Regions from separate parts of the Glutamicibacter soli genome, predicted to be linked through region 3. Evidence: riboswitches for the same ligand, from Rfam matches in the RefSeq annotation. Region 3 holds a riboswitch; each other region holds the start of a gene.
What was found. Region 3 has a riboswitch for S-adenosylmethionine ahead of ACTX90_RS03105 (hypothetical protein). Riboswitches for the same ligand answer to the same signal wherever they lie in the genome.
Positions count from the first base shown of each region.

Region 1: linked by a shared signal. The riboswitch ahead of ACTX90_RS01370 (OsmC family protein) and the one ahead of ACTX90_RS03105 (hypothetical protein) in region 3 are both predicted to bind S-adenosylmethionine.
Region 2: linked by a shared signal. The riboswitch ahead of ACTX90_RS16575 (acyl-CoA dehydrogenase family protein) and the one ahead of ACTX90_RS03105 (hypothetical protein) in region 3 are both predicted to bind S-adenosylmethionine.

Region 1 is NZ_CM125969.1:269,630-275,197, forward strand. Features, by position in the region: gene acs (acetate--CoA ligase) at 1-563, opposite strand, end outside; gene ACTX90_RS01365 (sodium:solute symporter family protein) at 634-2,292, opposite strand; gene ACTX90_RS01370 (OsmC family protein) at 2,289-2,858, opposite strand; SAM riboswitch class I at 2,864-2,966, opposite strand; SAM riboswitch class I at 3,233-3,323, shown strand; gene ACTX90_RS01375 (acyl-CoA dehydrogenase family protein) at 3,373-4,683, shown strand; gene ACTX90_RS01380 (LLM class flavin-dependent oxidoreductase) at 4,746-5,568, shown strand, end outside.
Region 2 is NZ_CM125969.1:3,499,152-3,504,719, forward strand. Features, by position in the region: gene ACTX90_RS16565 (HNH endonuclease signature motif containing protein) at 1-365, opposite strand, end outside; gene ACTX90_RS16570 (acyl-CoA dehydrogenase family protein) at 423-1,640, opposite strand; gene ACTX90_RS16575 (acyl-CoA dehydrogenase family protein) at 1,690-2,895, opposite strand; SAM riboswitch class I at 2,947-3,037, opposite strand; gene ACTX90_RS16580 (alpha/beta fold hydrolase) at 3,230-4,063, opposite strand; gene ACTX90_RS16585 (glycerate kinase) at 4,172-5,338, opposite strand; gene ACTX90_RS16590 (sugar diacid recognition domain-containing protein) at 5,348-5,568, opposite strand, start outside.
Region 3 is NZ_CM125969.1:634,446-640,013, forward strand. Features, by position in the region: gene ACTX90_RS03095 (LOG family protein) at 1-961, shown strand, start outside; gene ACTX90_RS03100 (VIT1/CCC1 transporter family protein) at 1,031-2,134, opposite strand; gene ACTX90_RS03105 (hypothetical protein) at 2,190-2,456, opposite strand; SAM riboswitch class IV at 2,472-2,585, opposite strand; gene ACTX90_RS03110 (DinB family protein) at 2,660-3,259, opposite strand; gene ACTX90_RS03115 (helix-turn-helix domain-containing protein) at 3,461-4,024, shown strand; gene ACTX90_RS03120 (hypothetical protein) at 4,173-4,598, shown strand; gene ACTX90_RS03125 (APC family permease) at 4,733-5,568, shown strand, end outside.

The DNA.
Region 1 (5,568 bases), 360 kb from region 3:
CCGCGGCGGAACTGCCCGTCGGTGGTGACCAGCAGCTTCGCCTTGGTGTCTTCCACGCGGAATTTCAGGGCCTCTGCGGAGAACCCGCCGAAGACCAGCGAGTGGATGGCGCCGATGCGGGCGCAGGCCAAGGTGATCACCACGGTTTCGATGAGCACCGGCAGGTAGATGACCACGCGGTCGCCCTTGGTGATGCCCAGCTCCAGCAGCGCGTTGGCGGCCTGCGAGACGCGTTCTTGCAGGTTCTTGTAGGTGACCGCGATGCGGTCGCCCGGTTCGCCCTCGAAGTACAGGGCCACCTTGTCCCCGTTGCCGGCGGCCACGTGGCGGTCCGCGCAGTTCACTGCGGCGTTCAGCGTGCCGCCCAGATACCAGGAGATCTGCGGGCCGCGCTGGGCCTGGGGATCCGCGGGAATGATCTGGCTGGTAGTGTGCCAGGGGGTTTCCCAATCCAGAAGGTTTGCCGCCTCGTCCCAGAATTCGTGGCGGGCTTTGTCCCGGTTGGTGAGATCTTGGTCGGATGAAATTTTGTCTAATACAGGAGCGGACAAGATGTCAGCCATATTTTCTCCAGGTTGGGTGGACGCGAGCTAGTGGCCCGTTGGAAGGGTGTGAATCGCGTGCGTGATGCGGTTATACGGTTTGTGCCGTTGGGGCCGGTGAATCGGTTTCGGCAAATCCATCTGGCGATTCGGTGGACTGTTCCTTGCGGGCAGTGGATTCGGTGCCGAAGAACAGTGCCATCGAGCTGCAGAAAACAACAATGAAGATGCCCATACCGACCAGGCCGTAGCCCTTGAGCCAGTCGTAGCTCAGCAGTAGGGCGACCAGTGCGGCCACGGCGCCCGCCGTAAACCGAAGCGAGATACGGCGTCGGGATGGAGCCGCATTCAGCTGCCAGCGGGTGGTTGCCAAGGTCACGAGAACCAGAGTCGTCAGGTTTGCGATCATGCCGACCCAGACCGGATGCGTCCCCAAGAAGAATGCCGTGGCGGACCAGCCGCCGACATGGTTCCAGAGTACGCCGGCGGTGAAACCGGTAATCATGGAAGCGTAGACAGCCTTTCGGGTGGCCAGCGGCCAGAAGAACACGGCAAGTACCGGGGCCAGAGTTGCGCCGTTGCGCAGGGTCCAGGCAAGGATGTTCCACCAGGCCGACTGCTCGGTGCGCAGGATGCTGAAGATGATCATCAAGGCGGTCAAAGCCACCAATGACCAGCGGGTATAGCGAATGAGCTGTGCTTCGCTCGCCTTCGGATTGACCGCGCTGCCAAAGTCCTTGCCCATCGACGTGGCGCCGGAGAACTGGCATGGTCCAGCCCAGCCCATGGCGCAGGCCCAGACCCCCAGGAAGAACAATCCAACCAGCGGCGCAGGGAGCACCTGTTCAAGGTAGTGCGGGATCGCAACCAGCGGAAGCTGCTGGTTCGGGTTGATGACGGCGGCGGAAGTGCCGATGAGGGCACCGATCAGAATGAACGGAATACCGAAAATAGCGGCCGTGTACAGGCCCTTCTGGCCGTCTGCCGGGGTGCGGCAGGACAGCGTCATCTGGAAGGCTGCCTGCGCCAGCGGGACATTGACGATGAAGGTGCCGAACCATGCTGCAATGAGCGAGACTCCGGCGTTGCCGAGATCGAACATTGCCGGGTCAGCCGCGGCGAAATCCTTGAGGCCTGCAATGCCAGGCTTGGCCAGAATTGCGTAGGCGCCCACCAGGAGCATGCCGATAAATGCGATGCAGTTCATGGTTTGGTTGAATGCCACCGAGCGCATGCCGCCGCCTGATAGATAAGCCAGCAGCAACAGGGCCGTGAAGATCACTGCCAGATGCAGGCTGATGCCGGTGAAGGCGCTCAGTGCGGAGGCGAAAGCAATGGTAGTTGCCACCGACCACATAGGGAAGGTGAAGGCGGTGATAAGTCCCGAGATGCCTTTGGCCGCGCGGCCGAACCTGTCGCCGATGATACCCGTGACCGTGACCACCAGTTTTTCGCGCAGGGGCTTGACCAGTAACAACGCGATGAGGAGGATCTGTACGGTTTCGGCGACGCCGTACCACAACGCGGAAATACCCGTGCGGTAGCTCAACTCCATGATGGCGATATAGGACGAACCCGAGAATAACCCGGTGATGCAGAACGCAACTGTCCAGGGGCTGAAGGACCGTCCGCCGACGAAGAATCCGCCGCTGGCTGCGGCATTTCTGCGCTGCACAATACGTCCGCCGAACAGGACGAGCACGGTGTAGATCAGGGCGAAACCGATAGTCCAGAATCCTGCGGCGCTCATACCCGTGCCTCCTTCTTCAGCGTTGCGTAACCCAACGCGGCGTTGCATGCTGTCTCCGCGTCATCTTCATGAACTTTCTCGGCGAAAACCCATGCGGTATCCAGTGAGACGCCGGCAGCGAGCACCAGATTGATTGCAGGGCAGCGTTTGTGGACCTGAGCTTTCAGCTCGTCAAGCAGAAGCGCATCGGCTAGTGATGTTTCGAGGTGGATTTCAAGCCGGCAAGAGTGGAAGAACGGCGAAACATCTGCAGTTCCCGCGAAGCCTCGCGTGTCCTGCGTGGCGATGGCGTAGGTCTGCAACGCGGTGAAGGGAACGCCGAGTTCTTTGGCGACTTGCTCTACCACGACGGAGACGCACCCGTTCAGTGCTCCGATGACGAACTCCATGGGTGTCGGGGCCGTATCGGTACCGCCGACTGGCACAGGTTCGTCGATGTCATAGCTGAAATTGCGTGTTTCGACGGTCGTTCGCATGGATCCCTGCCAAGTTCCTTTGGCACGAATTCGTTTGTTGAACGAAGCGTTTTCTGAGGGCGCGGAATGGCGCAGATCGGCAGAAGCCATGATCATCTCCATCGGTCCTGGCGGTAGCACCGGCCGTGAATTCCGGGAATTCAACGGTGGTTGCTGCGGCGTCGTAGAGCCAGATCTCTCGGCCGCTCGGGATGGTTACGCATCCATTACACGCATTCGAACGATTTCATTGCAAATCCTGCGTAACATGAAAAATATTCGATGTAAGCGCGTAATCTGTGGGATATTTCGTTATTTATTTCATTGAGCGTTGGTTTGATCGATCTTTGCCCCTCTTCCTTGGGTCATCTTCGGCGGTTCGCGGCAATCGGCACTCGCGAGCCCCTGCCACCCGTGCGTTTTCAGCGACGAAATATGACTTCGGGGCTTGGAGCCGCCCGATTGTTACGGCTACAAATGATTACGACCCATCCAGAGCGGCTGAGAGATCTGGCTCCACGACGCCGCAGCAACCACCCATGACAGGGACGGTGCTACCGCCAGGATCGATGGAAAGAATCGAGGACTTTTTATGTCTTTTGGCGCACCCCAAAACGATTTTGAGGTGGACTTCAACACGCTGAGCACCCCGGGCGCCGGCAATGCGCTGGAGCTCGACGAGTTCACCGAAGACCGTCCGACCCGCCAGCTGCTCAAGGTGACTCCGGGGCCGGGGGCCGACGAAGACTACGAGCGCCTTGCAGCGATTTTCCGTCCGGTGTTCGCCCAGATCGCCGCCGGCGCCAAGGAGCGCGACCGCAACCGCATCCTGCCCTTCGAGCAGGTGGGCCTGCTGAACCGCGACCGCTTCGGGGCGCTGCGCCTGCCGGTCGCCGACGGCGGCCACGGGGCCCGACTCAGCGACGTCTTGCGCCTGCTCATCGAGCTTTCCGAGGCCGATTCCCATATCGGCCAGCTCTGGCGCGCGCACATTGCCTTCGTCGAGGACGTGCTGCGCCTGCAGGACGAGCAGCTGAAGGCCAAGTGGTTCGCCCGCATCGCGGCCGGGCAGATCGTCGGCAACGCCTACACCGAAAGCGGCGGCAACGCGCTGGGCACGCTGAATACCAAGGCCAGCCAGGTCGACGGCCGCTGGGTGGTCAACGGCGAGAAGTACTACTGCACCGGCACCATTTTCGCTGACTGGACCACCGTCGCGGTGGCCCATCCGGAGCGCCCGGGACGCCAGATCGCCGTGGTCTCCACCCAGCACAGCGGGGTGAAGATCCTGGACGACTGGGACGGCTTCGGCCAGGGGCTGACCGGCACCGGAACCACCGAGTTCCACCAGGTGCCGGTGGACAGCTTCATGCCGGAGGATCCCAACGACCCCGAGGCCTCGATCTTCCAGCTGGTGCTCATGGCGGTGCAGGCAGGCATCGGCCGCGCGGCGCTGAACGACATGCGCAGCTCGGTGCAGGCGCGCACCCGCAGCTTCACCACCGGCACCGGCGTCCCGGTGCACCGCGAACCGCAGGTGCTGCAGCTGGTGGGGGAGGTCTCCGCGGAGGTCTTCGCCGCGGACTCGGTGGTCATCGGAGCGGTGCTGGAGGTCGAAGCCGCGCTGCAGGACGCGCAGCTGAACGCGGAGGAGCGATTTGCGGTCTGCGAGCTGGCCGCCAACCGGGCGCAGACCATCGTGCAGCCGCTGGTCATCAGCGCCACCAGCAAGCTCTTCGACGGGCTGGGCGCCTCGTCCACCCGCAGCAGCTGCAACATGGACCGGCATTGGCGCAACGCGCGCACCATCGCCACCCACAACCCTGCCATCTACAAGGCGCGCATCGTGGGGGACTACGAGATCAACGGGGTCCAGCCCCAGCGCCTCTCGGTCACCGGCGACCTCGCCGCACCCACCGGGCACCACGCCGGCTAGCGGCCGCCGCGCCGTGCACCCACCAGACTTCCACTTCTCAACCACGAACAAGGGGCACATCCATGAGCGAGAACCAGCCACATAACGCGAAGCGGGAAATCCTCTTCAACGCCTTCGACATGAACTGCGTCGCCCACCAGTCCCCGGGCCTGTGGCGCCACCCGAAGGACAAGGCCGCCGACTACAAGACCATCGGCTACTGGACCCACCTGGCCAAGGTGCTGGAAAAGGGCAAGTTCGACGGTCTGTTCATCGCCGACGTGCTGGGCACCTACGACGTGTACAACGGCACCAACGAGTCCCCGCTGCGCACCGGCGCCCAGGCCCCGGTCAACGACCCGTTCCTGCTGGTCTCCGCCATGGCCGCGGTGACCGAGAACCTCGGCTTCGGCGTCACCGCCGGCACCGCCTACGAGCACCCGTATCCCTTCGCACGCCGCCTGGCCACCCTCGACCACCTGACCAACGGCCGCGTGGGCTGGAACGTGGTCACCGGCTACCTGCCTTCGGCCGCCCGCAACATGGGCCAGGAAGACCAGATGGAGCACGACGAACGCTACGACCACGCCGACGAGTACCTCGAGGTGGTCTACAAGCTGCTCGAAGGCTCCTGGGAAGACGACGCGGTGCAGGCCGACAAGGAAACCGGCGTCTACACCGACCCGGCCAAGGTGCACCCGATCAACCACGATGGCAAGTACTTCAAGGTTCCGGGCATCGCCATCACCGAGCCGAGCACCCAGCGCACCCCGGTCATCTACCAGGCAGGCACCTCGCCGCGCGGCCTGAAGTTCGCCGCGCAGAACGCGGAGGCGGTTTTCGTGACCAGCCCGACCCGCGAAATGCTCAAGGACACCGTCACCAAGATCCGCGACCATGCCGAGG
Region 2 (5,568 bases), 990 kb from region 3:
GCGGTGCCCAGCGGGATGCCCAGCCAGTTGTGCAGCAGCCCGGCGGTGTTCTTGTAGGGGGTGCGGCCCATGGTGGTGCGCCCGGCAGCGCGGGCGAGGTCCTCGGCGGAGGGGTGCTCGCCGGCGTCGGCGATGGCCTGGAAGGAGTCGGCGTCCAGCTGGTGGGCGCCGGTGCGGCGCAGCAGGTCGGCGGCGAAGAGCTGGGCGCGGGCGAACTCCTGGCCCAGCTGTTCGACAAGCAGCGCGAAGTAGGCGGCGTGGCCGGCGGGGAGGTCCGCGTCGGCCACGTCCGCCCAGGCCGCTGCGATGAGGCTGCGGGCCTCGGCCAGTTTCCCGACCGCTTCGGTGCTTGTGGAGGTCTGCATGTCCCCAGCGTGCGGCGGGCGCCGGGAGGGCCGGCCGCCGCAGCTGCGGATTGTGGATTACTTCGAGGCGCCGATCGCCCAGACGCGCGGCAGCTGCGTGCCGTTGACCGCGAGGTCGCCGATCAGCCGCGCCTTGAACACCCACGGATTGTGGTTGCCGGCGGTGCGGGCGTTGCGCCAGTGGCGGTCGAGGTTCTTGGACACGCTGGTGGCGGAGGCGGCCAGCGCGTCGAAGGCGTGGGTGAGCGCGGTGAGCACCAGCGGGGTCAGCACCACCTGACCCTGGGCGGAGGCGAGCTCGGCCGCGTCGTTGGCGGCCTCGTCCTCCTGGATCGAGCCGCCGGAGTGCAGCGCGATCGCCGACTCGTAGGCGCCCTGCAGGGCGTGGGAGACGCGTTCCACGGTGGCCGCCGCGGCGAAGGCGGCCGCGGAGACCTCGCCGATGACCTGCAGCAGCTGCGGATCCTGCCCGGCGATGTTGGCCGCGGCGTGGCTGAAGGTGCGCTTGCGGGCCGCCAGCTGCGCGGCGAACTCGCGTTCGGCGGCCTTGGCGGAGCCGGCGAGCACCGCCAGCAGCACCTGCTGGTAGAACGCGGTCTGGTACTTGAAGCGGGTGTCGAACTCGATCAGCTCCTCCACCGCCGCGCCGGTGAAGGTGGAGGTGCCGGTGCCGGTGGTGCGCTGGCCGAAGCCGTCCCAGTCGTCGGCCAGGGCCACGCCCGGCTGGTGTCGGGAGACCGCGGCGATGACGCGGGTTCCGGTGTCGGTGCGCTGCGCGTAGGTGTCAAGCCAGTCGGCGAAGATCGATCCGGTGGAGTAGTACTTGGCGCCGGTGATCGTGAAGCCGCCGGAACCGTCAGGGCTGACCTTGGTGGCCACCTCGCCCACTGTCACCGCTCCGACCTCCGTCCAGGAGTTGCCGGCCAGCTGGCCGGCGGCGAAGCGGGCCAGCCAGGTATCGCGCGCCGGACCCGGGGCGGCGACCAGCCGGTCCTCCACGAACGCGAAGTGCGCGCGCAGCGCCTGGGCGATGTTGGAGTCGGCGGCGGCCAGGTCGGTGAGCAGTTCGAACAGCTCGGGCAAGGTGGCGCCGGCGCCGCCGTGGGATTCCGGGACGCGGATCGCGCCGAAACCGGCGGCGGCGAGGTCGGCGACCTCGCGGTAGGGCAGTTCGCCGGTGCGGTCGCGGTCGGCGGCGCCGTCGGCGATGGCCTGGAAGTGCGGGGCGAAGCGTTCGCGCAGCCCCGCCAGGCGGGATGTGGACAGGGCGATCATCTGGTGTTCCAATCGGTGTTGCAGGCAGGGTGGCGTAGGCGTCCAGTGTCTAGGTGTACAGCGAGAGCGGCTGCGATTCGCCGCGCAGGAAGTAGGCGCCGACCTCGATCTTCTTGTAGTCCACCGGGTCGTGCAGCGAGTGCGTGCGCACGTTGCGCCAGAACAGGTCAAGCCCGACGTCGCTCTTGGTGGAGGAGGATCCGGTGACCTCGAAGATGCGGTTGGCGACCTCCACGCCGGCCTCGCTGGCCACGACCTTCAGCTCCGCGATCGCCACCGCCAACTCGGCGCGCTGCGGCTGGCTGACTGCCCCGCCCAGCACCTGATCGAAGCGGCGGCCCAGCTTCTCCGCCAGCGCGGCCACCGCGGCAGTGCGGGCCTTCAGCTCCCCCACGGTGCGCTGGAAGACGACGTCCTGCGAATAGGTTTCGGCCTGCGAGAGGAACCAGGCGTTGGTGCGCCCCAGCAGAATCTGCCGGCCCCGCGCCAGCGCGCCCTCCGCGATGCCCAGGTAGAAGTTCGCGAAGGCCAGCTGGATGCCCGGGGTGAGCAGGGTGGCCACCGGCTCGTCGGTGACCGGGCCCAGCACGTCGGACGGCTCGATGCGCACGTTGCGGTACACCAGCGAGTTCGAGGCGCTCAGCCGCTGGCCCAGATAGTCCCAGTCGTCGACGATCTCCAGCCCCTGCGCATCGCGCGGGACCACGAAGGCCAGCAGCTCGCCGGTGCCTTCGACCTGGGCGTTGACGACGATGACCTCGCCCACCCCGGAGCCGGTGGAGAAGCGCTTGGCCCCGTTCAGCCGGTAGCCATCGCCCTCGCGGGTCAGCACCAGGTTCGGGTCCACCGGGTTGACCGAGTCGCCCCACAGCCAGCTTCCCTCCACGGTGCGCCGCCACCAGTCGGCCTGCGCCTCGGCCGGGGCGTAGAACGCGATGGAAGACTGGTTGATGTAGTGGTAGGCCAGCAGCTGGGAGATCGACCCGTCGGCGGCGGCCAGGATGCGGATGACCTCGAAGGCGGTCTCGAAGTGCCCGCCGGCTCCGCCGAACTCGGCAGGGACCAGCAGCTCCAGCAGCCCTGCCTCGCGCAGCAGCTTCACCTCGGCGAAGGGCTGCGCGTTGGCGCGGTCGCGGGCCAGCGCGTCGGCGGCCAGGGTGCCGGCAACCTGGCGGGCGACGGCGCGCCAGCGCTCCAGTTCGGCCTCGCTGGCGGTGCCGGTGTACGGGACGCGGGGCAATGCGGTGACGGTCATGATCGGGCTCCTTGGAATTGGACTTCCGAGGGATACCGGGACGCGGCCCGGGCTCCATCGAACCTGGCGTTAGCACTCCCTGCGGATTGCAGGCTTGCTGCGGCGTCGCGGAGCCAGGTCTCTCAGCCGCTCTGGATGGTGTGCACCGATTCAAGCACGCCGCCGAAGCCGGAGGGAACCGCCCCGTCACGCGGCGGAACGCACCGCAAAACTGCGTCATATTGGGAGTTTGGAACCCGCGCCGGGCCCAGATCGCGACGGCGCGCGGCAGCATCCAGCCGTCGCACGACGTCATATTGGCGCACGCAGTGCCCGGGCCCGGCGGGCCTTGCTGCTAGCGGGAGAGGAAGCCGAGCAGCAGGTCGTTGACCTCCTTGGCGTGGGTCCACAACAGCCCGTGCGGGGCGCCATCCACCTCGTGGTACTCGGCGGCGGGCAGCGCCTCGGCGAAGCGCCGGCCGGTGACGTCCACGGGCAGGATCCGGTCGGCGGTGCCGTGCACGATCAGCGCGGGCACGTCGATCTTCGGGATGTCGGCGCGGAAGTCGGTGGTCCAGGTGTACTGGGCCGCGACCGAGGCGTAGGGCGAGGCGGCATAGGCCAGGGCCTTGTTCGCGGCCAGCGCCTCTTCGCTCAGCCGGTTGCCCAGGAAGGTCTCGGTGTTGAAGAAGTTCTCGAAGAAGCTGCTGAAGAACGCGTAGCGGTCGGTTTTGGCGGCCTCGGCCATCGGGTCCAGCGCATCCTGCGGCACACCCTCGGGGTTGTCATCGGTTTGCAGGATGAACGGTTCCAGCGAGCCGAGGAAGGCGGCCTTCGCGACGCGGGCCGAGCCGTAGGTGGACAGGTAGCGGGCTACCTCGCCGGTGCCCATGGAGAAGCCCACCAGCACTGCGTCCTTCACGTCAAGCGTTTCCAGCAGCGTGTGCAGGTCGGCGGCGAAGGTGTCGTAGTCGTAGCCGACGGCCGCCTTGGAGCTCTTGCCGAAGCCGCGGCGGTCGTAGGTGATGACCCGGTAGCCGGCGCCGAGCAGCGCCGCGGTCTGCAGCTCCCAGGAGGATCCGTCCAGCGGGTAGCCGTGGATCAGCACCACCGGCTGCCCGGAGCCGTGGTCCTCGTAGTACAGCTCGATATCGGTGGTGTTCTCTTCTCCGACTTTCACGGTTGCCATGCTGGCCCTTTCTCCGACGAAGGTCGCGGCGGTTGCCGCGCTGCCTCCCACGCTAGGCATCGGTCCTCGACGGTGGCAAGGGTTTTGCGCAAAGCGACAGCGAGCGCTTCAGCGCAGGTAGGTCCGTGCGACGCTGAACGCGGTGCGCTCCAGCAGCTTCAGCGCGTCGGCGGACAGCTCGGCCAAACTCGCCGGGCCCGGAGCGATCGAGTAGGCCGCGAGGATTCCGGCGTCGGCCAAAACCTGGTCTTCCAGGCTGACCGATCCGGCGATCACGATAACGTCTCCCCCGGCGGCCTGCAGTACCCCGGATACCACCTTGCCCTGCAGGGACTGCGAGTCCAGCCGGCCCTCGCCGGTGATGACCAGATCCGCGCCGCCCATGATGCGGTGGGCGTCCAGCACCCGGGCGACCAGCTCCCACCCGGGGACCAGGTCGACCGCGAAGTAGCTGCCCAGGCTGAAGGCCAGGCCTCCGGCGGCGCCCATGCCTTCTCGGTCGCGCAGCACCCGGCCGGTGGCGGTTTCCAGCACATCGGCCAGCCGGCCCAGCCCGGCGTCGAGGGTTGCGACATCCTTCAGGGAAGCACCCTTTTGCGGCCCGAAGATCGCTGCGGCGCCGTTCTCGCCCAATAGCGGGTTGGTGACATCGCAAGCGATCTGCCACACTACCCCGGCGGCGCGCGGATCCAGCCCGCTGACATCGATGCTGTGCAGCTCGTTCAACGGGCCGCCTCCCGATTGCAGCTGGTTGCCGTCGGCGTCGAGGAACTTGGCGCCCAGAGCGGAAAGCAAACCGGTGCCGCCGTCGGTGGTCGCGGAGCCGCCCAGGCAGAGGATGATTTGCTCGGCCCCGAGGTCCAGCGCCTTGGATACCAGCGCGCCGAGCCCGTAGGTGGTGGCCGACAGCGGCTGGCGCGGCGCATCGGCGACCTGCGGCAGGCCGGCTGCTTCGGCTGCTTCGACCACCGCGATCTTCCCGTCGGCAGACAGCCCCAGCCGTGATTGCACCGGTCTGCCTAAGGCATCAGCGGTTTGCACCGGAACCGGTTCGGTGCCCCACGCGTCGATCAGCGCTTCCAGGGTTCCCTCGCCTCCGTCGGCGAAGGGCACCGCGGTCACGGAGATTTCACGGCCCAGGCTGCCGGCACCTGCGAGGAATCCGGTCCTGATGGCTTCGGCGACCTCGCTGGCGCGAGCGCTGCCTTTGAAGGAATCCGGCACCACGGCGATTTGCAACCCAGTGGCCGGCGAAGAGTTCGGTGTTGAGGTCATGCATTAACCCTATGGAGATTCCTCCACAAGTCCTATAGGCCGAAGCCCATACTTCAGCTGCTTCGAATACTGGAATATGTGCATTTCGCCCAGCCGGACCCGGGCGTAGATGGAGTTGAGCAAGGCCATCAGCTCGCCGGGAACCCGCGGGTCGCTGCCGGTGACCTGCTTGATCCGGTCCATTCGTTGGATCAGCGTATTGCGGTGGACCGTGAGCCTTGCGATGGCTT
Region 3 (5,568 bases):
CGCCTTGGTCCAGGGCACCGGCGGGTTGTGCATGGACTCGGGGGAGCAGCTCCCCTTCCGCACCAGCGACCGCGGGCTGTACACCCCCGAGGAACTGTACGAGGGAATCAGCACGCAGACCTATGAGCATGTGCCGGACGCGCGGATCTACACCTACTCGCAGCAGCACGGTCCGCGCCAGCTGCTGAGCGACGACCAGGCGATGGCATCGACGCTGCACGACCACCACGTGGGGCAGGCGCTGATCTCCGAGGTCTACGACGGCGCCTTCAAGGACACCCCGATCATCGGAGTCATGGGCGGGCACGCCCTGAGCCGAGGCACCGAGCAGTACGCGCAGGCGCTGGACCTCGGGGCGCGGCTGACCCGCGCCGGATACGCCGTGGCCACCGGCGGGGGACCGGGAGCCATGGAAGCGGCGAACGCCGGTGCCTGGCTGGCCGACCGCGGGCGGGAGGAGATCTCCACGGCCCTGCAGATGCTGGCGGCGGAACCGGACGCGATCCACCGGCGCACCGGCTGGGCGCGCACCGCGCTCGCCGTGAAGGCCCGCTTTCCCTCGGAACGCACCTCGCTGGGGGTTCCGACCTGGTTCTTCGGGCACGAACCGCCGAACCTGTTCGCCACGCACATCGCCAAGTTCTTCGCCAACGCGACCCGCGAGGCGCTGCTGCTGGAGCAATCCAACGGCGGGATCGTGGTGCTGCCCGGTTCCGCCGGCACGGTGCAGGAAATCTTCCAGGACGCCTGCGAGAACTACTACGCCACCGGGGCCAGGGTGGTGCCGCTGGTGTTGGTCGGCCGCGAGCATTGGACCCGCACACTGCCGGCTTGGCAGCTGCTCAAGGCGCTGGCCGCCGAGCAGATCATGGAGGACAAGATCGCTCTGGTCGATTCGGTGGCCGAAGCGGTGGAATTCATCGGCGGCATGCAGTCGCTGCGCCGGCGCACCAGATTCTGAGAACGGCAACGGCCGCCGCCTGGTGAAGCAGGCGGCGGCCGTGGGAATGGCTCATCGAGCCTGCGGGGCTCAGGCCACGTTGGTGCCGAACAGCAAGCCGAGGCAGTAGGTGACTGCGGCGGCGCCCCAGCCGATGGCCAGCTGGCGCAGGCCGCGCTTCATCGGCGAGGCCCCGGACAGCAGCCCGACAATGCCGCCGGTGATCATCAGCGCGGCGCCGACCAGCAGCACCGAGGTGATGATCGCAGCCAGGCCTGACATGCCGAAGATGTAGGGAAGGATCGGGATGACCGCTCCGGAGGCGAACAGGCAGAAGGAAGTCGCCGCGGCGCCGGTGGCCGAGCCCAGTTCCTCGTGCTCGTTCGCCAGCTCTTCGGCCCGGGCTTCCGGGTTCAGCGAGAAGGACGGGTTGCAGTCGCAGGTGAACAGGCCCATGCGTTCTGCAGCGCGGTGCTCGGCATCCTCGTCGGTCATGCCGCGGGCCTTGTAGATGAGCACCAGTTCATTGGCGTCCAAATCCAGGTCAGGGGCGGCGGTCAGCGTCACCTGAGTGGGACGCGAAGCCGTGAGCAGCTCGCGCTGCGAACGCACGGAGACGTATTCGCCGGCGGCCATGGACAGCGCGCCGGCCAGCAGGCCGGCGATGCCGGAGAACAGCACCAGTCCGGAGGAAACACCGGTCGCCCCGATGCCCATGACCAGGGCCAGGTTGGAGACCAGGCCGTCGTTGGCGCCGAAGACCGCGGCGCGGAAGTTGCCCGACAGCTGCGCGCGGCCCGCGGTGGCCAGGGCGCGGACGACTTCCTCGTGGACCTGCTCGTCGGCGGCCATCTGCGGCGACGCGTCGGCATCGGTCGCGTAGGGGGTGCTGCTTTCGGCCCGCTGCGCCAGCGCGAGCACGAACACCGAGCCGAAGCTCAGGGCGAGGAAACGCAGGAAGCTGCGACGCAGCGAGGGACGCACCGGGCGGGCATGCGCCCCGAGCTTGGTGCGCCAGTATTCCTCATGGCGTTCTTCCGCCGCGGCCAGTCCCAGCAGGATCTGCTTTTCCTGTCCGGTCTTCTTCTGGGCCAGCGCGCGGTAGATGGCGCCTTCGGCGACCTCGTCCGCAACGTACTTGCGCCAGCGGCGGATCTGGGCGGGGGTGGGCTCAGTCGTGGGGCTGTGTGACATCACGAGGATGACTCTCCTACGGCTTGGGATTTCTCAACGAAACCCGGGATTCTGTTCAGCCTCTCAGTTTAGCCAGCGAGATGGTGCCGGGGAATTTGGCAAGCCTAAAAGCAACGCTGCGCCCATCGGGCTGCCCGGCGGACGCCACGAACACCACCAGCTCGCCGGCCGCGGGATCGAAGACCGGGCGCCGGGAGGAACGGGTGATCAGCCGCTCAAGGTGCGCCGGGTCTGAAATGTAGCGGGTGTACCAGCGGTCCTGCACGGTGAACTGCACCTGTCCGGTCTGCAGATCGATGATGGGGAGGACGGAAAATGCCATGACACGACAACTCTCGCTGAGCTCTTGCCCGCGCATCGGTCGATGCCCGGACCGCTTCTTCATCCGAACCACCCATGAACCTGGGGTTGGTGCGCGGCCAGTCGGAGCTTGGCGCCGCGTCTCGTGAAGCAACAGTGTCGATGCTACCGCCGCAATATTAAGTCGTGAAGTTTCATTCCGTAATATGAACTCCGCGCGAAGCCCTAGTCGGAGCCTCGCTTGGACTGCGCGGTCTGCTGCAGCCGGTCGCGCTGCTCCTGCCATTGCCGGGGCGTGTAGTCCGGCAGGTTCGGCGCTTCCGCGCGCAGCCCGACCTGCCCGTCCAGCAGCTCGCGGACGATGTCCAGATGGCCTGCATGGCGCGAGGTCTCTGCGATCATGTGCACCATGAGATGTTCCAGGGTGGTGTGCCGGTGGCGGACCCACCAGGGGACTTCGGCCGGGGAGGCGAGCTCCAGCTGGTCGAACCCGGCCTCGGCGAAGGCGATGGCCCGCTGGTAGAGCTCGATGACCTGCTGCGCGCTGGCATCGGCTGGCGGAATGAAATCCGCCTGCGGGTCGTCGATGTCCAGCAGCTGCTGGACGTAGGAGTCGTTGACCGGCCGATTGAGGCACGCACCGAAGTAGCCGTACTCGGTGATCGCCAGATGGTGCACGACGCCCAGCACGTGCGTGCCGGTGGGGGTCATGGGTTGGCGGGCCAGCTCCTCGCCGAGCTGCCGGCTTTTGAAGATGACTGCCTGCCGCGCGTCGTTCAGGTATTCGCGCAGCCTGGCCGCGGTGCTGTTCGGGGTGCCGTCCATGGACCGAGTGTAGGTGCAGGCCACGGTTCGGGGAACCCGCTTCAGGAAATGGGAAGCCACCGAAGCCAAGGTGTCATATTCTTCCGCTCCGGTTGGCCGGAAGTTGCGTATTGGTAAACTGGGGACGCAGAGCGGCCGGCAGAAGTACACTCCAGCGGTCGCTGCCTATCCTTCGAGTGAACAGGTCCAGGTGCCCCACGGATGAAAGCTCTGCCCGTCGAACCCTCAGGCTCGTCAATCAACATCGGAGCACGGCTGCGCGGCGTCCGCCAGCAGCAGCACATGACGATCGACCAGGTCGCCGAGCTTTCCGGGTTGACCAAGGGGTTTCTTTCCCGCGTCGAACGCGACTTGACCAGTCCGTCGGTCTCCACGCTGCTCAAGCTCTGCGAGGTGCTGGGGATCGAGGTCGGGACCCTGTTCGAAGTACCGGACACGACTTTGGTGCGACTGGGGGATGCGCCGCGCATCTCGCTGGGAGGCTCGGGCATCACCGAGAAGCTGGTCACCCCGCGCGGCGAAAAGCGCGTCCAGGTCATTCGCGCTGAAGTGGAACCCCGGGGCAAGGGGGAGAACGAACTGTATTCGGTGGATTGCGAGCTCGAAGTGCTGCACGTGGCCTCCGGGGTGTTCACGCTGGTGCTGCCCGAACGGGTGGTCGAGCTCGCTGCGGGGGACACCATGACCTTTCCGGGGCGGGAACCGCACAGCTGGGAAAACCCCGGCGATGAACCTGCCGTGGTGCTCTGGACCCTGATTCTCTGAGTCTGTGCAGTGGCTCCCGGGGTGGTGTGACTCCCCGGACAGAGCCTGCCGCGAAGAGGCGCCGCGTTCACGGCTGGCCACTGCACCGCGTATTCTTGGAATAGTGCCCGCCGACGCAGGCAGGCTAGTGAAGACAGGAAGGAGTGCAATGGCGACTGGTAAATCCACCGGAAGCGCGGAGTCCAAACCGCACGAATTGCGCTCCATCAGCTGGTGGGCTTCGGCCCTGGTCGGCATCCTGGTCGGATCGACCCTTGCGTGGCTGCGGACCCAGCGCAACTTCTTTTTCCTCGGCGCCGCCATTCTCGCGGTCGTCATCATCATGCTGGGTGTGCGCACGATCCGCCGCCGGGCGCGGCATCCGGAAATGATGGAGGCCCGGACGTCCTGGGCCTACAACATTTGGGCTCTGGTCCTGATCGTCCTAGCCGGACCGGTGCAGCTGGTCTACGTTCCCGACGACATCAGCGAGCTCACCATCAAGTCGATCATCCTTTCGGTTGGATTCTGCCTGGGAATTCACGAAGTCGACCGCGCGATGGTCAAGGGTGCCACCTCGGCGAAAAAAGCCTGATCATCGGCCGGAAGGACGCCATCCCGCGCCGCGTTCTTTGGAACTTTTGACTTTCCCTTTGGTTTATTCGTCCAAGGATTTCTCCCCGCCTCTTTCGTAATGTGATCCACATCATTATTTTGAAAGGGGTTGCCATGACGCAAGCAGCGGCGAACCAGCAGGGCGCTGAGCCAGGACTCAAAAAGGTTCTCGGCAAGTGGGACGCACTGGCCATCGGCGTCGGAGCCATGATCGGCTTCGGCTGGGTGGTGCTCACCGGTGACTGGATCACCACCGCCGGCCCGATCGGCGCTTCGCTGGCCATGCTGGTCGGCGGCGGCATCATGGCGGTCGTCGGCCTGACCTACGCCGAGCTCGTCGCGGCCATGCCCAAGGCCGGCGGAGAGCACAACTACCTGCTGCGCGCCATGGGTGCCCGCTGGTCCTTCGCCGGGTCCTGGGCCATCGTCGGCGGCTACATCACCATCGTCGCCTTCGAAGCGGTCGCGCTGCCCAAGTCGGTGCAGTACATCTTCCCCAACCTCTCGCAGATCAAGCTCTGGGACATCGCCGGCTCCGAGGTCTACCTGACCTGGGCCCTCGTGGGTGTGCTGGGCGCCGTGGTGATCACCTGGATCAATATCCGCGGCATCAAGACCGCCGGCCTGGTGCAGACCTTCGTGGTGCTCTTCCTGTTCATCATCGGCGCGATGCTGCTCACCGGCTCCTTCGCCAGCGGCGAATCGTCCAATATGGAACCGTTCTTCGACAACGGGCTGGCCGGGTTCTTCGGGGTCATGATCGTAGTTCCGTTCATGTTCGTCGGCTTCGACGTCATCCCGCAGTCCGCCGAGGAATGCGACATCCCGCCGCGCAAGATCGGCAAGTACGTGGTGATCTCCGTGCTGATCGCCACCGCCTGGTACGTGATGGTGGTGCTGGCCACCTCCTCGGGCCTGGGCCCGGCGGCGATCGCCGGTTCCGAGATGGC